Regions from separate parts of the Clostridium sp. B9 genome, predicted to be linked through region 1. Evidence: riboswitches for the same ligand, from Rfam matches in the RefSeq annotation. Region 1 holds a riboswitch; each other region holds the start of a gene.
The links. A riboswitch is a leader RNA that binds a small molecule or an ion and turns the genes downstream of it on or off. The one in region 1 is predicted to bind cyclic di-GMP.
Positions count from the first base shown of each region.

Region 2: it holds a riboswitch for cyclic di-GMP, as region 1 does, so the genes downstream of both, ACQZHJ_RS02655 (class C sortase) here and ACQZHJ_RS01510 (MSCRAMM family protein) in region 1, are expected to answer to the same signal.
Region 3: it holds a riboswitch for cyclic di-GMP, as region 1 does, so the genes downstream of both, ACQZHJ_RS05510 (NPCBM/NEW2 domain-containing protein) here and ACQZHJ_RS01510 (MSCRAMM family protein) in region 1, are expected to answer to the same signal.

Region 1 is NZ_JBNWKA010000003.1:313,294-321,167, reverse strand. Features, by position in the region: gene ACQZHJ_RS01510 (MSCRAMM family protein) at 1-5,269, opposite strand, end outside; cyclic di-GMP riboswitch class II at 5,342-5,425, opposite strand; gene ACQZHJ_RS01505 (ATP-binding protein) at 6,028-7,874, shown strand, end outside.
Region 2 is NZ_JBNWKA010000003.1:574,514-582,387, reverse strand. Features, by position in the region: gene ACQZHJ_RS02660 (SulP family inorganic anion transporter) at 1-982, opposite strand, end outside; cyclic di-GMP riboswitch class II at 1,872-1,955, shown strand; gene ACQZHJ_RS02655 (class C sortase) at 1,952-2,584, shown strand; gene ACQZHJ_RS02650 (GNAT family N-acetyltransferase) at 2,757-3,254, shown strand; gene ACQZHJ_RS02645 (ferritin family protein) at 3,428-3,811, shown strand; gene ACQZHJ_RS02640 (ABC transporter ATP-binding protein) at 4,053-5,834, opposite strand; gene ACQZHJ_RS02635 (ABC transporter ATP-binding protein) at 5,827-7,560, opposite strand; gene ACQZHJ_RS02630 (ABC transporter ATP-binding protein) at 7,870-7,874, opposite strand, start outside.
Region 3 is NZ_JBNWKA010000003.1:1,213,603-1,221,476, reverse strand. Features, by position in the region: gene ACQZHJ_RS05510 (NPCBM/NEW2 domain-containing protein) at 1-5,670, opposite strand, end outside; cyclic di-GMP riboswitch class I at 5,832-5,917, opposite strand; gene ACQZHJ_RS05505 (endo-beta-N-acetylglucosaminidase) at 6,086-7,874, opposite strand, start outside.

The sequences.
Region 1 (7,874 bases):
TAGTTTGTGTATCTACAACTTTTCCTTCTGAATTTTTAACAACAAACTCTGCACCTTCAAGAAGTTTATTATTCTCAGAGTCTACTTTTATTATTTTGATTCCACCTTTGATAATAGCATTTTTAGCTGTAAATTCTAATGTTTTTCCATGCTCTGTTAACTCAAATGGAACACCTTGTGAATTTAATATATATCCTATTGGTGCTTTAACCTCTTCATATGTATAATCTCCATATGCTAATCCTGATACAGTTGCTACTCCTTGTTCGTCAGTAGTTACTGTTTGCATTAAATCACCTTGTGAGTCTCTTATCGCAAATATAGCTCCTGCCAAAGCATTTCCTGTCTCTGAATCTACTTTAGTTATTTGAATATCACCTTTTATTAGATCATTCTTAGCTGTAAAACTTAAAACTTTATTATTATCAACTATTGAGAAATTTACTTTTGTTGAATTAATTAAATATCCTTCTGGAGCTTTTGTTTCTTCATATGTGTAATCTCCATATGGTAGGTTATTAAATTCTACGAGTCCATCCTTATTAGTAGATTGTGTAGAAATTACCTTTCCATCTGAATTCTTTATAGTAAATTCTGCTCCTTCAAGAGGATTTCCAGTTTCAGAATCAATCTTAGTTATGTTAACTCCACCTTTTATAATATTATTCTTAGCAGTAAACTCTAAAATCTTATTATTTTTTGCTATTGAAAAATTAACCGGTGTACTATCTAATTGATATCCTGTTGGTGCCTTTGTCTCTACAAATGTGTAATCACCATATGGTAAATTATTAAACTCGGCAATACCTAATTCATTTGTATCTTGTGTATTTACTACATTACCATTAGAATCTTTTACTTGGAAAGTAGCCCCTTCTAAAACTTTATTATTTTCAGAGTCTACTTTTGTTATTTTAATTCCACCTTTTATCTCAGTATTTTTAGCAGTAAACTCTAATGTTTTACCATGCTCTGAAACCTTAAATGGAACTACCTCTGTGCTTAATATATACCCAGTTGGAGCCACAACCTCTTGGAATGTATAATCTCCATAAGTTAAACCTGATATAGTAGCTATTCCTTGTGCATCAGTAGTTACTGTTTGAACTAACTTTCCTATTGAATCTTTTATATCAAACTTGGCCCCTGCTAAATTATCTCCTGTCTCTGAATCAACCTTTGTTATTTGCATATTACCTTTTATTGGATCATCTTTAGCTGTAAATTCAATTACTCTACCGTTTTCTAGTATTGAAAATTCAACAGGTGTTTTGTCTAGTAAATATCCTTCTGGAGCTTTTATTTCTGTAAATGTATAATCTCCATATGGTAAATCACCAAAATCAACTACTCCATTCTCATCAGTAGTTTTTATTCCCATTGATATTCCTGAACCATTTTTAACTTCAAATTCTGCTCCACTTAAAACTGCACCTGTTTCTGAATCAACTTTTGTTATCTTCACTCCACCATGTATTTTTCCGTTAGCAACTTGTATATTTATTGGTGTAGTTTCTCCTGAAATAATAGTAAATTCTTTTTCAATATCACTTTTTATGTATCCTATTGGTGCATCAACTTCAACTAATTTATAGGTTCCTGGCACTAGCTTTATTGATGCTACTCCATCAGCATTTGTAACTAATATTCCATCAACATTATTAGTTAATTTATTAACCACTTCAAACTTAGCACCTTCTAATTTTATATTAGCATTTGCTAAATCAACCTTTGTAATTTGTACTTCACATTGATCCTTATTATTGTAAGCTCTATATGAAGAAATTTCATTGTTTTGACTTATCTTAAAGGTAACAGGATTTGTATTTAATAAATATCCACTTGGGGCTTTTGTTTCCTCATATGTATAAGTTCCATATGGTAAATTATTAAATTCTACAACTCCATTTTCATCTGTAATCTTTGTATCAACAACATTTCCACTTGAATCTTTAACTACAAAAGTCGCTCCTTCTAAAATCTTGTTAGTTTCAGAATCATATTTTGTTATTTTGATACCACCTTTAATGATATTATTTTCAGCCGTAAATTCTATTATTTTATCATTCTCTGTTATTGAAAACTTAACTGGTGTTTCATCTAAAATATATCCTATAGGTGCAGTTATCTCTCTGAACGTATAATCACCATATGGTAAATTGTTAAACTCTACTGCTCCATTGTCTCCAGTAGTCTGTGTTTCAACTAAATCACCATTAGCAGTTTCAATCATAAACTCTGCACCCTTAAGAGGATTCTTATTTAAAGAATCAATTTTTAATATTTTGATTCCTCCAACTATATTATTATTTTCTGCTTTAAACTCTAGTACCTTATCATTTTCTGTTATAGAAAATTTAACTGCCGTAGGGTTTAAAACATAGCCTTTTGGAGCTTTTGTTTCCACATACGTATAATTTCCATATGGTAAATTATCAAACTCAACTATTCCCTCTTTACCTGTAGTCTGTGTACCTACTACAACTCCCTCTGAATTTTTTATTTGGAATGTAGCATTTTCTAAAACATCTCCAGTTTTAGAATCTACCTTAGTTATTTTTATTCCACCTTTTATAAGATTATTATTAGCTGTAAATTCTACAATCTTATTATTTTCTGCTATAGAAAAACTAACTGGTGTACTATTTAATTGATATCCTATCGGTGCCTTTGTTTCCTCAAATGTATATTCACCAAAAGGTAAATTGTTAAATTCTGCAATTCCATCTTCTCCAGTAGCTTGTGTTCCAACTACATTTCCATTTGAATCCTTAACGTTGAAAATTGCTCCCTCTAAGACCTTTTTAGTTTCTGAGTCTACTTTAGTTATTTTTATTCCGCCCTTTATTTTAGTATTCTTAGCTGTAAATTCTAATGTTTTTCCATGCTCTGATACTGTAAAAGGAATTTTTGATGAGTCAATTCCATAACCAATTGGTGCCTTTACTTCTTGGAATGTATAGTCTCCGTACTTTAATCCAGATAAGGTAGCAACACCTTGCTTATCTGTTGTTATAGTATCAACTAAGTTATTTTCTGAATCTCTTATTTCAAACTTAGCACCTACTAATTCATCTCCTGTTTCTGAATCAACCTTATTTATTTGAATATCCCCTTGTATTGGATCATCCTCAGCAGTAAAAGTTAATAGCTTACCATTTTCAGTTACTTCAAAGTTAACTTTAGTTGTATCTAAAACATAGCCCTCTGGTGCTTTTGTTTCTTCATATGTATAACTTCCATAAGGTAGATTATCAAATTCTACTAATCCATCTCCATTTGTTTCTTTTGTCTCAGATATTTTTCCATCTAAACTTTTAACTGTAAATTCTGCTCCTTGTAACTTCTTATTATTGTCTGTAGAATCTACTTTTGTTATCTGGATATTACCCTTAATTTTATTATTGACTATAGTCTTGTTTAAAGTCTCACCAGCAACTATATCAACATTTTCATCAGATGCTACAATATATCCTTTAGGTGCTTCATTTTCAACAATTGTATAAGTTCCAGCTTTAATATTATTAAAGCTAACTAAACCATCTTGACTTATTCCAGTTACGATAACTTTATCACCCTGCATTAAGCTAAACTTAGCTCCATCAAGTAAATTTCCATTTTCATCAGTTTTTTTAATTATCAAATTACCTGTAGTCGGTACTAATTCATCTTCAGCTACTACATTAACTGTTTTACTATTCTCAGTAACTTGAAATGTTATAGGAGTATTATTTATTTTATATCCTTCTGGTGCCTTTTTCTCAACTAATTGATAACTTCCATAAGGTAACTCTAATATTATTGGTTCCGTTGATAATGTTGTAATATCTCCAACAATATTTCCATAAACATCTTTTACTGATTGACCTTCACTATTTTGTACTGAATAAACAGCTCCAGCCAACATTGTTTGAGTTTTATCACCTTTTTCAATTTTAATTATATTCACTTTTGGATTCTTTTTAGTAGAAACCTCTTCTGTAGGATTTCCATTTACATAAGCAACATTTGTCACTGTATCTCCAGGTTGAACATTCCTCATACTAGCTTCTATTGTAATATGAGCATCATCCCCAGGATTTATATTTGATTTATCATTAATAATAGTTAATACCCTAGTATTCTTATCATATGATGTAGTAAATTGATTTGTAGAAGTAATTTTTATATCAGCTAATCTTGAATCTAAAGTATCTGTAATACTCATAGTTCCCTTTATAAAAGTTCCATAAGAATCAAATTTTATCTGATACTCAATATTTTGGTCATCAGCATTATTTGTGACATTTGTCTTATTTACCATCTTGTGAACATTTAATGCTCCTGCATCTGATCCAAGCTTAGCAGTTGAACTTGAATTTGACTCTGTATTGTCATGATATAAAGTTGCATTATTAACATAACTTGGTTCATTAGATATTACTAATGTATTATATGTTAATGAATATTGCTCATATGGTATATTTCCAAAGTTTATTTCTAAAGAATTATTCGTTGCTTTTGCTATACCTCTTTCAAAGAAATCCTTAGTAACATCTGTTGAAATACCATAATAGTCATTTTTTATTATTGATATGCTATTTACATCTAAAACCATTCCTTTAGGAATATTGTCAACAAACCTTGCATTGTTTAATTCAGGTATCTTATCTCTATTAATTTCAACGTAATATTTAATAGGTTCATTTCTATCACTTATTATTCCTGTACCTGTATAGTCCATTGGTAAATATGAACCTTTATACATAACTGGAGATGTTCCTGAACCGCCCTCAGTTCCTCTACCTTGACCATTTAATTCTAAAGTTTCAGTTTGATTTCCTAGTTTAATAACAACTGGATAAGTCTTGTCTTCAATATTTGAATCTCCAGTCATTTCTATATTTATGTATCCTTGAACTGCACTTCCTACATTCTCATTAAATATTAAAGTAACTAATCCATTATTTACACTAGCACTTGAAAAGTGCTCCTTTGGATATTTGGGCGTTATATCCTTAAATATATCTGGGAGCTGTACTGTTATTTTGTCCCCAGCTTGCAACTTAGTTCTATCCAAAATTTTATATTGAATATTTAGTGTTTTTATCATCCCATCTCTTACATCGTTGTTATCAAAGCTAACACTTGTTATTTCAACTGCACTATTATTTTGTAATGAAGTTGAACTCTGACCGAATGCAATAACTCCAGGTGATATTATGTTTACCACCATTGCAATAAAAGCTACTATGGCAATAATAAAAATCTGTTTCTTCCTTCCTCTCATTTAATCACTCCTTTATCATATTATTTGAATATCCAAATAAAAAAAAACGACTAAAACTTTATAATTTTATTTATAAAGAATAGTCGGTTGCATCACTAACTCAATATATCCCAGATGCCCAAATAAAGGATATATGTCATCATTACTATTGTTAATTATTATATTTTCGTTTGTTAATTAAATTATTCATCTTAAATGTAAAAAAAATATTATCAAAATATAAAATATATTTAAATACTTATGTATGATATATCATATGTCGTTTTTTGTCAATTAAAATCTATTTATAATAAATTAATTTTAACTACTACCTAGTATTAAATATTATAAACAAATAAAACCTAATTATATATTTATTAAAAATAAACATATTTTTTACAAAATAATCTCAATATATTTTTTTATAAGTGATAATATAAAAATAAATAACTATCTTTTTTGAAATAATCTTATATTAAAAATCAGTTATTTTTTTTCATTTATTTATCTTAAGTTGTAATTTAAAATCTCTAAATATTCCCTATTATTATTTTTCACTAAATATTAATTCAAAAGTAATTAAAAATTTTAAAATAACTAAAACTTTTGAACCTTTAATTCAACAAATTAAGAATAACAAATTAATTGTAATTAATATTTATGAAGAAATTAGACTTATATTTATTAAACTTAGTGTAAATATTTGTATTTAATTATGATAAAATTGATAATATAAGATAAAATATAAGTTCAGATTCTTACTAAGGAGATTAAAAAACATGGATAATCAAATATTTTTTCATATTTTTAATGATTATAAAGATAAAGACAATACTAGAAGAAAGATTAAATTCTCGATATTTTTGATTTTTTCTATGTTCGGACTATTTTTAACAAATATTATTTATAAAATTTACAATTCTACTACTCCTACCAATATAGTTAATACAAGTAGTATACCATCATTTGCATTGCATTTAGCTTTAATCCTAGGAGCTATGGCGTACCTAAGTGCACTTGTTTATTATACAAGCACTAAAAAGGATGATTTTTTTATAATCTCCTTAATTTATATGAATTTATCTGTTGAACTTTTAGTAACACAAGGTCATAATCTAATAATTTTTGATAAATTTATATTCATACATTCAATTTTTAGAATATGTATTCTTTTTTATGTTGCTTTTAATAAGAACGGAATCGCAAAAATATTAATTAAACATAAGGTAACTACTTCTATTTTAGTTTTTATATTTTCAACTATAGTTCCTATGATTAATTATAAAATCTTTTTTGATAATCTCTTTGTAAATAACGTATTTTTATATGCAGAATTAATGAGCATAATAGTACTACTATATATAATAGCTTGTATATTTATTTCTATAAAAAGCTTAAAAGATAGAGAGCTTATATACTCATTTATTGTTGGTAGTATGCTTCTTATAGCTTTAAGAGGAATCTACTGGATATGCGAAGTATTATTCCCTACTATTTCATTATATAAAGCTAATAATAACTTAGTATTACTACTTACAATATTTTCATTTTTACTTGCTATAAGTGGTGTTTTTAATGAAATAATAACAAAAAATAGAAATGGTGCTCTACTTCAAAAAGAACTTCAGGTTTTCTATCATTTAGTTGAATTCAATACTAGCAGTTCTATAATTTTATATGATAGAAACAAGAAAGTTATATATACAAATAAAACTATTAGAGATCGTTATTGTAAAACAAACTCATTAGAGGAACAATTAAAAGAAGTAGAAAGCCTTTTTGATAATGCAGTCTTTATAGATAACCTTAATGAAGCTTATGCTATTAAATCATTACTTACTAAAGGTAGCTGGGAAGGTAAATTAAAATTAAAAACTAATAAAATAGTTAACCTATATGCACAAGTTTTATCAGTTGAAGGTAAAAATTATTATGCTTTAAATTTAAAAGATATAACAGAAGAATTCGTACTTTCACAAAATATAAAGAAAAATGAACAACTTTTAAGTTGTATAAATAATAATATTCAGGATTTAATAATAAGTGTTGATCCAAAAGGAAATATAACTTATGTAAATCACTCTGTCCTGAAAGTACTTAATTATACTTATGATGAAATCTACGGACTTCATATAAGAAACCTTTTAGGTAAAAATGATGAAATTATAAATCAACTTAAAGAAAATGATGATGATAATGTTAAATGCAAACTCATTGGAAAACATTCTGTTGTTTACGTAGAATCTATTATAAGGTCATTAACAGATGACAATGGTATTCCTTATGGAAAAGTTATAGTTGCTAAAAACCTTACATCAAAAAGAAAACTTGAAAATTTAACTGTTAAATTTAGAGAAGCTAAAGCATATGAACAAGTAAAAAATGAATTCTTTGCTAATATATCTCATGAACTTAGAACTCCACTTAATATAATATATTCTACAGTTCAATTACTTAACTCAAAACATGAAAAAGAGCCACTTAACTTCAATGATTTTTATGATAAATATAAAAAAGGCTTAAAAATGAATTGCTATAGAATGCTTAGACTTATCAATAACTTAATTGATGTTAGTAAAATAGACGTTGGCTTTTTAAATGCAGATTTTACAAATAGAGATATAGT
Region 2 (7,874 bases), 260 kb from region 1:
TTATTGAAACAACTACCATAACTGTAGCTAAGGCTACTACTGGTATTCTTAAGAATAGTCCGTTAAATAAAATTACAAATATAAGCATTGAAGCTCCTGCTGTAAAAGTAGATAGTCTTCCTTTTCCACCATACTCTTGGTTAATTACGGTTTGTCCAATCATTCCACATCCTGCAATTCCTCCAAAGAAACCTGTTACTATATTAGCCAAACCTTGCCCAACACATTCCTTATTTTTATCACTAGGATCATCATTTATATCATCAACTAGCTGAGCTGTTAATAATGATTCAACTAATCCAACTATTGAAAGTGAAATTGAATAAGGTAATATTATTTTTAAAGTTTCAAGATTTAATGGTACATCAGGAATTAAAAAAGTTGGTAACTCCTTAGTTATTCTTCCCATGTCACCTAAACTAGTAACATCCATTCCTGTTCCTAAAACTATTGTGCTAATAACTATGATTGCAACTATTGGTGATGGAATAACCTTTGTAAATTTTGGTAATATATATATTATAGCTATTCCTATTGCTCCAAGAACAAGTAACATATAGTCACCTTTAAAATGATCCACTTGAGCCATAAACATCATTATCCCTAATGAATTAACAAAACCTATCATAACTGGCTTTGGAATAAACTTTAATAGTTTTCCTATCTTTAAAAATCCAAATATAACTTGAAATACTCCAGTAAGTATTGTTGCAAGTAACATATACTCTACTCCATATTCCCTAACCAAACTAGCAAGAACTAAAGCCATTGACCCTGCTGCTGCCGATATCATCCCTGTTCTTCCACCAAATATAGAAATAATAACAGAAATACAAAAACATGAGTAAACTCCTACCATAGGATCAACCCCTGCCACTATAGTAAAGCCTATGGCTTCTGGAATAAGAGCCATACAAACAACTATACCTGCTATTAACTCTTTTCTAACATTTCCAAACCACTCTTTTTTTAATTTTTCCATAAACACCTTCCTTTGTTTATTCAACATATATAAATGCTAAATTTTTCATTTGTTTTATCTATTATATAGATTTTTAAAATCCGCTCATTATCTAATAACTTATTTTCTTCTAATTCTACTTAACATTGCATTAATAATAATTAACATCTGAATATATTAATCTATCCTTTATTAAATGGTATTAAGGAATTGCCTTTTTCTCTGTTATTAAAATAATCTAAATACTAAAAATAACTAAGTAAAATCTTATTGAACTTACTTAGCTTTCTTTAAGCACAACTATTCTAGTATATTAAATAGAATATAAAGTTTCAACATATTTTTATATTCTCTAATAGAAAAATCTACTCAAAACTTTATATTAATTATAATGTTTAAAGTAATATAATATATAAATTTCCGAATATTTCTTCTTTAAAATTATTTTATTCCGTATAATTGCTTTTATAAATGTTAATTTTTTATTATTAATTGTTAAAATTAATAATTTTATAAAAACAGTTTTAAACCATCATTTGACATATTTCTCAATATAATATAGTATACATTTTATAATTGTAGTATTATTAATATTTAAGTTACTTTTTTTATAATTTAATATTAATAATATATTTATTTTTTCACTTAATCCAATTATTTAAATTTATATTAAATTTTTCTTTATTTTTAATATAATAGTTTTACTTCAAACAATTTACAAATTATTTGATTTTTTTTATAATTTCATCAAATAATTATATAATAAAAAAAACACTCATTAATTGTATACGTTATAAAATATTATTTTAATAAAAATAATATTTTATTAAATTTGACAAAATATTTTCTATATTATAATATACATATCGCTACAAAATTAGTAATAAATCACAATAAAAGAATAACTTAATATTTATATAGAAACGTTGACATATATCCTGTGTTTGGGCATCTGGGGTATATTGAGTTAGTGATGCAACCGGCTATTTTATAAAAACCTTTAATTTTATTTATGGAATTGCACTAAATGAATTACCATCTAACTTAGGTATAAAACAAGGTGATATACTTGGCTACCTAGAAGTTCCTAGTATAAAATTAAATTTACCTATATATTTTGGTACTGATCCTAATACCTTAACTAAAGGTATTGGAATGTTAGAAGGTACCTCATTCCCAGTTGGGGGAGAAAGTACTCATTCTGTTTTAGCTGCTCACACAGGATTAACAAATCAAAAACTATTTACTGATATTGATAAACTAAAAAAAGGTGATATTTTTTTCATTCATATTTTTAAGAAAAAAATGGCTTACAAAGTAAATCAAATTAAAGTTGTTCATCCTGATCAAATTGATGAGTTAAAAATAATAAAAGGAAAAGATTACGTTACTCTTTTAACTTGTTATCCATATGGAATAAATACTGAAAGATTGCTAGTTCGTGGAGAAAGAACTGATATCACTCCTCAAATTGAAAAAGAAATAGAAGTTGCACAAAAAAATACGAATATATTCGCTCATACAAATAAAAAACTTATAATAATTATTATATTATTATTAATAATACTCTTATTAATAGTAGTGTCTTTTATAAAAATAAAGTTTGCAAATAGTAAAAAATAGTATCAATTTTTGTGATACTATTTTTTATTTATAAACTCTATTTGAAGCAGTGATTATTTATAAAACATACATTTTTTATATTATCCTTCAATAATATCAACTTATTTGAATATTATATTATCATCATGTGAAATTCAATAATAAAAAGCTTTAATCTAGGAGGTATATATTGATGAAAATCATACCTTTATCAAAAAAATATTATAAAAAAGCAAGTAAATTAGTTGATTCTGTCTTTTTTGATGAAGATTACACTCCATCTAAAGAACTAAAAGCAAGTCTTTCTAAAAAATACTTAAAAAAATTCCAAAAACATCATGATAGTGATGTTTTATCTCTAAAATACTATATTGCCATAGATAATTTAAAATCTATTATAGGAATTATTGGATTATATACTATAAAAAACGACTCAAAAGATAATATATGGCTTGGTTGGTATTGTGTTTCTCCAGATTATAGAGGAAAAAAAATAGGAAAAACTCTACTTGAGTTTGCTATTGAAGAAGCAAAAAGACAAGGTAAAAAATATTTATATCTCTATACTTCTACAGAATCTAAAGAGGCTGTAGCTCAAAAAATATATGATATAAATAACTTTGATATTATTTATATAGAAGACATGGATGGTTATAGTTTACTTTATAGAAAAAAATTTTTACAACCTTAGATAGTTTTGCTTTAAACAAAACTATCTTATTTCTTTGCTCTGTTTTTAAAATTTAGTTGACATATAATTATAAAAACCTTAAAATAAATTCATCAATTAAATTGTATGCAATTTAATTTAACAAAATTTATTTTAAAAAATTTAAATTAATAATTACTTAGGAGGATTTTTTTATGGAACAGAATGGAAGAGAAATGTTATTAAAATTACAACAAGGAGAATTAGATGCAGTTTTAGTTTATAAAAAACTAGCTGAATTAGCTAATTCACAAGAAGAAAAAGAAATATTATTAGGAATAGCTGCTGATGAAGGAAGACATGCTTCAATAATAAAGGAATATTCAAATGAAGTTTTAAAACCAATTAGCAAATCTGCTGAAGAAATAGAAGCAGCATACAAAAATTTAGGAAGAAAAAAAGTGTTTGAGATGTTAATAGGAGCTGAACTTAATGGTGGTCCTGTATATGAAAAACTTGGAGAAAACTTCCCTAAATTTAAAGATATAGCAAAAGATGAAATAAAACATGGAAACTTATTAAAAGGATTATTACAATAGATTAATCTTATCTTCTTTACAGGAGATATCCAAACTTTTATAGAAATCACATACTAATGTATAATAAGTCTATTTTTAGATGAGTATTGATTTCTAACTATATCTAGAAATCAATACTGGTTTAAAATATTGACTATAGTAAGAGGAGCTATACCTAGACACCTTTTAATAAAACTTGTAAATAGAATATGTTTGCAAGTCTTATTATTTAGTCTTTGTATAGCTCCTCTATTATTTGAACTTATTCATCTTCTTTATCTGCAAACTGGCTATTATAAAGTGTTTCATAATATCCACCCTGCTTCATCAATTCTTCATGAGTTCCCTGCTCAATTATTCTTCCATCATTCATTACTAGAATTAAATCTGCACTTCTTATAGTTGAAAGCCTATGTGCTATAACGAAGCTTGTTCTTCCACTCATTACATTTTTCATAGCTTTTTGAAGTAATAACTCTAATCTAGTATCAACTGAACTTGTTGCCTCATCTAGAATTAATATTTCTGGATTTTTAAGTATTGCTCTTGCTATTGTTATAAGTTGTTTTTCTCCTTGAGATATGTTTGATGCCTCTTCATTTAAAACCATGTCATATCCCCCAGGTAAAGTTTTAATAAAGTGATGAACGTTAGCTATTTTAGCAGCTTTTATTACCTCTTCTTTAGTAGCATCAAATCTACCATATTTGATATTTTCATAAATACTTCCTTTAAATAACCAAGTATCTTGAAGAACCATACCAAACATTCCTCTTAAATCATCACGCTTCATCTCTCTAATATCTACACCGTCTATTTTTATAGCTCCACTATCAACATCATAGAACCTCATTAAAAGATTTATAAGTGTTGTCTTACCTGCTCCAGTCTTTCCAACTATTGCAACCATTTGTCCACTTTTTACTTCTACATTTAAATCTTCTATTAGCTCAGTATCTTTTTTATATCCAAACTTAACATGCTCAAAAGAAACATTTCCTTTTGGATTTTCAAGTTTAATAGAATTTTCTTTGTCTTTAACTTCTTCTTTTTCATCCAAAAACTCAAAAACTCTATTTGCTGCAGCCACAGCTGACTGTATTGCTGAAGATAACTGAGTTACCTGAGATAGGGGTTGGTTTATTTGCCAAATATAACGTATAAAAGCTTGTAAGTTACCAACAGTAATTATACCTGATATAGCAGATATAGCACCTACTACTCCTATAACTGCTATTCCTAAGTAAGTCACTAAACTTATTAAAGGTGACATTATACTTGATATAAACTGTGCTTTAAATCCAACTTGGCATAAATCTCCATTAACCTCCATAAACTCATCTAAAGCATCATCTTCTTTTCCATATAATTTTAGTTCATTAAATCCGTTATACATTTCTTGTACTTTTCCATTTAAATTACCTAAAGCTTTTTGTTGCCTATTAAATAATTTTTGTGACCTACTTACAATTAACTTGGTGATAATTATACTTGCTGGAATTATTAAAGTAGCTAATAATGCTAATTTAACATCTAAAGAATACATCATTATTAAAGCTAAACTTATTGATAAGAAAGCATTTATTACTTGTACAAAACTTTGTTGTAATGCATTTGCAATAGTATCAACATCATTAGTAATTCTACTTAAAACATCCCCATAACTATTACTATCAAAATATCTTATAGGAAGTCTATTTATCTTATTTTCAACTGCATTTCTAATATCTTTCATAGTACTTTGAATTGCATTAGTTAATAAGAAACCTGCTATAAGTGTTGATCCTGTACCAAAAGCATAAACCATAAATAGCATAATTAAAACCTTTATTATATAGTCAAAGTTAACTGAAGCACCTACTACTCCTCTAAAAAGTTCCTCACAATCATTAGTTAATTGAGTTATTATTAACCCCTCTGTTACTGGTGCTAAGGCAGTAAAAACTGCTGCTGAAATTATAAAGAAAATAGCACCAAAGAAAGACAATTTATATTTACTAACAAAAGGAGAAATCTTTTTTACAACTGATTTAAACTTATTCATTTGCTAACTCCTCCTCTGTAAGCTGAGATGTAGCTATTTCATGATAAACCTCACAATTTTTTAATAATTCTTTGTGAGTTCCCATTCCAACTACCTCACCTTCATTTAATACTATAATCTTATCTGCATCCATTATAGATCCAATTCTTTGAGCAACTATTAAAACAACAGCATCTTTTGTCTCTTTTCTAAGCTCTTTTCTTAAAATAGCATCAGTCTTAAAATCCAATGCAGAAAAACTATCATCAAAAACATAAATATCTGGTCTTCTAACTATTGCCCTTGCAATAGAAAGTCTTTGTTTTTGACCTCCTGATACGTTAGAACCACCCTCTGTTATTTGCTCATCAAACTTATTAGGCTTATCAGAAATAAATTCATAAGCTTGTGCAATCTTAGCTGAATGTTCAACTTCATCATATTCAGCATCCTTTTTACCAAACTTTATATTACTTGCTATACTTCCAGTAAATAAAAGAGTCTTTTGAGGAATAAATCCTATCTTTTGACGTAAGTATTTTAAATCATAATCTCTTACATCTACTCCATCTATTTTTATAGACCCTTTAGTAACATCATAAAATCTTGGTATTAAGTTTATTAAGGTACTTTTACCACTTCCTGTACTTCCTATAAAAGCTATAACCTCACCTTTATTTCCTTTAAAAGATACATTTTTAATAACTGGCTCTTCTCCATTTGGATAAGTAAATGATACATTATCAAATTCTATTGAACCTTCATTATTAGTTTCTTTCACTCCATCTGTAGGATTTTTTATTATTGGTTCTTCATTAAGTACCTCCATAATTCTGTTAGCTGATACCTGTGCTTTTGGATACATAACAAAAACCATTGAGAATAACATTATTGAAAACATTGCATGGAACAAGTACTCAATAAACGCAACTAACTGTCCAATTTGAAGTGTTCCAACATTTATCATGTTACTTGCTATCCAAAAGATAGCTATAATAGCAATGTTCAGTAGGAAAAAGAAAAGTGGTTGAGAAACAATCATAATCTTATTTAATTTCTTAGATATTTCTGTATATTCCTCATTGCTTCCTTCAAATCTCTCGCTCTCATATTTTTCATTACAAAAAGCCCTTATTACTCTTATTCCCGTTAAATTTTCTCTAGATATTCTATTTAACTTATCTAATGTCTTTTGCATCTTTTCAGATAATGGCTCTGAAGTCCTAGCTATTATAACAACCCCTAAAATTATTATTGGAATTACTACAGCTAGTACAAGTGATAAAGAAAGACTTGTTCTAAGTATCATAATTAAACTGATAGTAAACATTACTGGAGTTATTAAAGCTAATCTTAGAAGTGTATTAGTGAACTGTAAAATAACAAATGGATCATTTGTTGTTCTTGTTATCATTGAAGAAACTCCAAACTTATCATACTCTGTATGAGAAAACTCCTGTGCTTTTTTGAATATGTCATTTCTAATATCTCGAGTTATTCCTGTTGATATCTTAGAAGAACAATATCCTAATAATATGGTTCCAAGTACACCTAATATAGAAATAGCTACCATTACTAATCCCATTCTTTTTATGTAACTAACATCATTTTGTATAATTCCTATATCTATTACTTTTGCCATAATAGTTGGGATACCAAGCTCTACTAAAGCAAATCCAAAAACAGATATTACATTTAGAATAAGAATTAATTTATAATTCTTTAAATATTTTAGTATTAATTTCATTACTATACCTCCTCCCTTATTTTTCATATATAAAGGGGCTGCATCAAAACTTAATAATAGGCTTTGTTTTAAATTAGTGTTTAAAACATGGCCTAATAATAAAACTTATTTTGATACAACCTCTTTAAATTTAAAATATTTTCTTATAGATATATTATATACTTAATCTCACACCTCATGTAAGAACTTTTTCTCATATTAATTGCAATATTCTCAATCTATTCACTTCTATAAACAATAAAAATTTATATAAAAATAGATTGTATCAAACTCTCTACACTTTGATACAATCTTAAACTACTCATTTATTTAAC
Region 3 (7,874 bases), 900 kb from region 1:
TGAATTTGAATGCGTTCCAATTCCCTTATCATAAACTTTATTTTCATCTATTCCTTTTAAAGTTAATTTATTTCTTTCAACACTCTTATCCTTTTCTACATTTCTCCAACCTGAAACGGCTTTTGTCCAATCCATATCACTTAAATAATCTTCTTCTGTTGTTACAATAACACGTCTTTCCTTAGAGGTTTTACGTCCTGAAGTATCAGTTAACTCATATACAACTTTATATACTCCTGCCTTTGAAGTATTCACATCATTTTCCTTAACTACAATTTTATTAGTTATATTTCCATCCTCATTATCTATTCCTCTAACACCATCCATTACGCTAAAGTTATCTTTAAGATGAATTATTGTGCTATCTTCAACTTTTATTTCAGGTTTCTTAGAAATTAAATCCTTAGCCTTTTCAACATCTTCCTTATAGTAATCTTTTAATTCATAATTTTGAAGTTCATTTTCTATATCATTTATTTTGCTTATATCTTTATATTGTTCTTTCAATTCATTTTTAGATGAGTCAACAAATAAATCATCTAAAGTAGCTCTTAACTTATCTTCCTTATACATCCAAAACTCTGATGCACTTGCCCAACCATCTTTAGCATTTTTAAATACAAATTTAAATCTCTTAGCCTTAGTTGGTGAGAATTTTATTTCAACAAAATCTCCAGTATTTCCGCTATATGACCCTTCTGCAATTTTTCTAAAAGTATTTCCTGATTCAACATTTGAAGCATATAACTCATACTCAAGAGGGAATCCCTTTCCTCTTGCTCCATCTTGTCTAGTAGCATATACTAATCTATCAACAACATCATTACTATTTTCCATAGTTAATATCACTTCATTAGTAAAATTATCACTATTTGGAGTACCTGTTTCCCAATGCGTATTTCTATTTCCATCTATTGCTTTATCTATAGAACTTGAACTGTACTGTCTTCCATTATTACTAATACTAACTATATTTTCTTTATATTTTTCATCATATTTAGGTAAGTTCTCATTGTTTAATAAGTTAAATTTACTCATTGTAGAAGTAGTATCTAAGTCCGTATTATTTACCACAATTCCTTTTGCTGTAGCTTCTATATTACCATCAGATTTTGAAACTGCTATTATTTTAATTTCTCCATCATAAGCTACGCCAGTTCCCTTTAGAACCCCATTTTCATCTATTGTTACATACTTATCTACAGGTTCATTAGTCTTGGCATCAAGAACTTTCCACTTAACCTCTTTATTAGTAGCATTTTCAGGATAAGTTTTCACATCTAAATCAATACCTTCCCCAATTGTATTAATTTCATATACATCTTGTATTCCCTTCTTAGATGTAATGTCCATTTTATCAATAGGTATATTTTCCTCAGTTGTAAATGGACTAAATTCTAAGACAGCCATTTTGTCATCACCAAACTGAGTTTCTAAGCACTCAAATCTTATATATCTTGCAGTATAAGTTTTACCTAGTAATATATTTTTACGCTCTTTTACATCTGCCCTTGGCACTACTCCATTATCAACTATTTTAGTAAAGTTTTCTCCATCATTACTTATATATAAATTATATCTCTTAACTTGTCCTTCTGTTGAGTTTCCATTGGCTTTATTATGATAAGCAAATCCGTTAAAGCTAAATTCATTCTTCATATCTATTGTTAAATATTTAGTTCCTTCTTGACTAGCAGATTGGAATATATCATACTCTCCTGTTTTTCCATCTACGGCCTTATTAGGAGCATATCTCCAATCAGTAGGAGCACTAGTTTCAGCTGTCCAACTATTTTTTTCTATATCTTTAAATGTTCCATCTTCAGCTATCTGTGAAGCATTAGAAGTTATAGTTATCTCATCCATTATCTCTTTATTATATTTTGATGTTGCTATTACTTTAACAGTTTCTACCTTTCCTGTTGAATTAGGTGTTAAAATTGCTTTTTCACCTGATACTTTTAAATTGACAGCTTTACTTTTCTCTCCAGTCTTAGCATCTACTGCCTTCCATTCCATTTCTCTTAATGTTGCTCCTGTTGGCTTAATCTTTGCTGTTAAATTTATTCTTTCTTCAAGTCCATTAAGCTCTTTACTATTGCTTTCATTTACTATTTGAATCTTTGACATTTCTATATCTTTTTCTTTTTTAATAGGTGAAAACTCAGAAACTGTCATAAGTCCATCTTTTTGAATACTTTGTACACATTCAAACTTTATGAATCTAGCATTATAAGTTTTATCTAATAAAATTTCTTTTCTTCCCTTTTCTGAAGCCTGAGGTATATTACTATTATCAACTATTTTAGTAAAGTTCTTGCCATCATTACTTATATAAAGATTATAAGTATTAACCATTCCTTTGCCATTGCTATCATTTGTTGAATTGTAATACTCAAAACCGTCAAAGTCTTTATTTTCCTTCATATCTATTAAAAGATATGGGCTTTCCATAGGATTTCTTATTCCTTTTTTGATTTCATCATCAGTAACTTTCCTAGTTTGGAAAATACCATACTTTGAATATTTTTCATCAATTCCTTTTGATGCTTCCATTCTATCAACTGTTAGATAATTTGTTTTAGCTTCCCAGTTACTTTTATCAAAGTTTACATACGCTCTTTGAACTTCATAGTTAACAGGATCACTTTCATTTGAAGTAGATAAATCTTTTCCATATGCTCTTACTTTATACTCATATTTTGTATTAGAATGTGCTGTCTTATCCGTAAAGTTTGTTTCTGTAGTAAATCCAATTACTTCACCATTTCTTGTTATTTCATATCCTAATAATTGCTCTTTAGGTATATCAGAAGAAAATTTAAGTTGAGGTTGTCCAAAGTTATTTTCTTCTATTTCAGAATTCATAGTAGGTTTTTTGCTCTCATCTATTGAAGGTCCTTTATAATTTATAGAGCTGTTGTTTAAATACCATATCTTTTTAGAAGGCTTATTATATTTATTTAACTTTTCTACAATTTCCTTACTTGCAACAAAACCATGTCGTTTAAAATACTCTGACAAATCTAAATTTAATGCATCAGATGAATACTCAACGAATATATCCCTCTTTTCTTGTTCATTCTTAGGTGATGGTTTTCTTTCTCTATAAAGTTTGTTTAGAGTTGGCCAATAATTAGAATCATACATTTGAAGTTGCCAGAACAATCCTAAACTTTCAAAATAATCACCATGGATAAACTCCTCATCTCTTTCATTTGGTGCAACATTAGGATAAATTTCTGACTGATATGGTATTCTATTATCTATATTATTAAATTGAACTCCCATATACATAGGTAGCATATTATTGGTAACTTCTCCCCATGTACGCCCATTAGTATCCATTCTATGGCCTATTTCATGTATGAATCCCCAATAACCCCCTTTTATGGCACTTGGATTTAGCATTGAACTCATAGCACTTTTTTGAACACCAACATGATCTCCGGCAGCATACATTGCTCCAAAAGGCTGAGCTAATCTCATATGTTCTTTTATGTTTTTAGGTGTATTGACTTCACTACTTCCATCAAAACCATAATATTTAAATAACTCCTTCATAGTTTCATTCCAAAAAGTAGTAGTTTCACTTGGTTTAACCCCTTTAGTTATATATGCATCATAGGCTCCAGTTGTAGTTCCCGATAATGTGATTTTATCTGAATCAACCTCAGCAATATCTAAAACTTTATTAGTTCCTGCTTCATTATCTTCATCTAATTTTTTCTTATATTCTACTAAAAAGTTTTTAAACTCCTCTTCATTATCTCCTTCTTTAAATAAAGGAAATCTTTGGGCTCCTTCAATTCTTATAATAGGAGCTTGTCCTTGCTCTTCTGGAGTATATGGATTTTCTATATATATCGCTCCACCTGCTTTAGGATTAGTCTTATAGTTTCCATCTCTATTTATTGTAGGAACAACTATTTCGTTTACTCCATTATGTAAATTTATAGTTCTTCTCCAACTACTATAACTTCCTTCATTTTGTGAAAATATTAATCTTGGCATTGATTTTCCTGACTCAGCATTTACATAAACTTTTAATTTATCCCCTGGTAATGCATAAAGTCCTGTTACTTGGAAGTTCTCTCCCATACTTGACATTCTTAAAACTTCACTACCATATCTAGCTAAATCTCCATATTGAGTAGCAACAAATTTTGTATTTTTAGAATCAATTTTATTATCTAATATTTCCTTTGCAATTTCTAACTTTGAACTCATCTCATCCTTTAAAGGATGCTCTTTAATATCTTGTTCTAAACCATTTATGTATTCAATATTTTTAAACTCTTCCTTTAAATCTGAGTATGTTTTATCTGTAAATATGTTCTCTACCTTATCCGCTAATTCATCATTTTTATAAAATTTAATTTCTGATAAAGTTGCCCAGTTTTGATCAGATTTTTTAAATACAAATTTAAGTCTTTTAAACTCAGTTTCTTTAAATTTTGCTTCTATAAATCCACTTGTTTTATAATATGATCCTGTTGCAACTAATTGATATGTATCTCCTTTAGACGTGGTTGAACCATATATCTCAAATTCTTCTGCAAAACCTTTATTGTCACTAGGCCTTGCCCCATATACAACTCTACTTAATTTAGTATTATTTTTAAAAGTAACTTCTACTTCATTATTAAAATTACTACTATTTGATCTGCCTGTTTCCCAATAAGTTTTTAAATTTCCGTCTATTGCATTCTTTATATTCTGAGAAAGATATTGACCACCATTAGTACTTATTGACTCTATATTGCTATTATCTATTTCAAAAAGCTTATTATACTCTTCATTATCTTGTAAATTAAACTTATTTACTTCAGCCTCTTCCATCTCAATTTTACTACTCTTAAGTATCATTTTTGCATTCTCTATATCTTCTTTAAATGAATTATATAAAGGATGTGTTTTTACTTCCTCTTCTAAAGATTCTAATTTTTCTATTGTATTAAACTCATCATTAACCTGACTTAATGTATTATCTTTAAATAATCTATTCATCTTATCTAAAATTTCATCTGGTTTGTATAACATGAATTCAACAGCACTAGCCCAATCTTGATTTGCTTCATCAAAAACAAATTTTAAACGTTTAAATTCTGTAGGTTTAAATTTAATCTCAACTATATCACTATTTGATTTTGAATAATCTCCATTGCATACTAATTTAAAATCGTCTTCATTTTCACTTGTTGAAGCATATAATTTAAACTTTCTTGCAAATCCTTTTCCCATAGCAGAATCACGTCTTGCACCATAAACTATTCTATTAATTACTGTAGGTTCAGTTAATTCAATTATAACCTCATTCTTAAAATCTGTTCTATTTGGAGTACCTGTTTCCCAATGAGTTTTAAGATCTCCATCTATTGCTTTGTCTATTGATGAACTTCCATATTGTCCCCCATTATTAATTATTGACTTTATTTTTTCTCTTTGAACTTTAAATGCTTTATTATACTCTTCAATATTAGTAGCATTTAATAAATCAAATTTTTTAACTGTAGATTCTGTTGAATTTTCATCTTCAGTATTTTCCTTAACTTCAGTTAATACAACTTTTTCCTTTTGAACTTCATCTGCTAAGGTTATAATAGCAGGCGTAGAAAAATTCGATATTACTGCAGCAACAATAATTAATGAAATTTTTTTCTTTAACATAAGTGTTTTTACCCCCTGTTTTTAGCCCATTTCCCAAAAGAAATACTAAAAAAAGCTACTCTTTTACGAGTAGCCAAGATGCATAAAATTATATAGAAATAAGTCAATAATACTTAAAACTATTAAAATTAATAAAACAAAATGTATAATAATATATACCTTTTGGCAACTGGCTAACATTGTTATTTAAACTTTAGTCCCTATAGCTTTGCGTCCTTAGGTTTCCCTAAGTTTGCCTATTAAATTTTATTTAATAAAATAATATCACATCTTGTACAATTTATGTATAAAATTTATTTATTTTTTTATATTTTTATGCTTTATTTAAAAAAACACTATTTTTTTATTGAATTATTATATAAAAAACTACTGTTATATTAAATAACAGTAGTTTTAATTTTTAAATTTCAAGTTTTTATCTAGCAGTTCTTAAAGTTAATGATTCTTTTTGTGATAACTCTCCACTTGAGTATTTAGCCGCTACTTTAAAGTTATAAATTGTATGCCTGTTTAATTTTTCAACGTTATACTCTGTAATATTCTTTCCAACCTCTGCAATCTTTTTACCGTCCTTATAAATTACATAACCTTCTAATCCATAAGTTGATTCTGGAGCTTCCCATCCTAACTTTACATTTCTTTTTTGAACATCTAATGCCTTTAGATTTCTTGGAGCTTCAACTTTTACTTCCATTTCAAATTCTCCAAAGCCATTATACTTAACTTCATATCTAACAGCCTTTTTACCTGGATTCTTAACTTCTAATATAAATGAGCCTCCATCCTTACTTACTTCTATTCTATCTAATATTGCAGAACTTTCTCCTACTCCAACCTTAACTGAAGTCTTTTCTGGAAGAATTGAATCCATACTTGAATATAGACTTACTATGTCTCCTTCATCTAATCCTTTTATTTCTAATGTTCCATAGTTTGAAGATTCTACAGTAGTTCCTGGTGCTATATAAGGTTTTAGTTCATAACTTCCTGGAATATTAGTTTCAGTCCAAGCTTCATTTTCATATTCAGCGCTCATTCTTAAGCTTTCTTCTTTTCCCTCTTCAGCTATAGCATAATAAACTCTTCCTTCATCACTTCCTAAATCTAATCCTTCAAACTTAGCTTCTCCATTTCCATCAATAGTTTTAGTAGCAAATGGAGTTTCATCTCCTATGGATTTATAAAGATTTACTGTTTGTCCTTCTTTTCCTCTTGTAATCGCTACAGAATCATCTGACCCAATATTATTCTTAGCACTTACAAACCTCATAGGAATATAATCAACTTGTTCTGTGTAAGTGTCCTCAAATAATTGGAATTCATATATTCTTATTGCACTCCATGGTGAATTTCCTGAGTCATCTATTCTTAATCTAAAGTATTGAGAAGTAACTGGCTCTACTAAATTTCTATCAGTAATGGCATCGGTATTTCCTCTTACAGTATCGACTGGCTCATAAGTTTGTCCTTCATCATAAGAAACTTCTAAAGCAAAATCATTTGTATTTGTTTCCTTAGCTTCTCCACCGGCTTCACCATGCTTAACCACCCATCTTTGAACAGTTTGCGGCTCTCCTAAATCAACTTCTAACCATCCTGAGTATGCATTAGTTGCACACCACTTACTATTATTTTCAACAGTACCATCAACGGCTTTCATAGCAGGTTCTCCACTATTTTCTCTACTAGCTCTGACCGGCTTATTTAATGCAAAGTTAACAAGTTCTTTATTTTCTGGAACCTCAGTTGCATCATGTTTTATACCCCAATCAAAAATAACCCTTGAACCAGTTCCCCTATTGTAATTTATATCTACTGGAACTACTTCAATTTCAAAGTTCATTTCATCACCATGTCTTGCGAAATCTTGTACATAGTAAGCATCATTTGGGGTTGCTCCCATAAGTTCTTTTGAACCATCTAGATTAATTCTATATATTTCATAGAAAGCTAAATCTTCTTCATTTCCAACCTCTAATCCATCCCAGTAAATTCTAGCCTCTGCACTATTTGCATGATGAACCATTGAATCTTCTAAAATAACCTTATTAGTTTTTAATCCTTTATTATTTGCTTCAGTATCCTCTATAGATAACTGACCTATATTAATTTCGAAGTTTTCTATATCTGCTTCACTTGCAAATTCTAAAGAAACTCCTGAAATAGTTTTTCCTAAATGATCTCCTAACGGAATCTTAACTTCT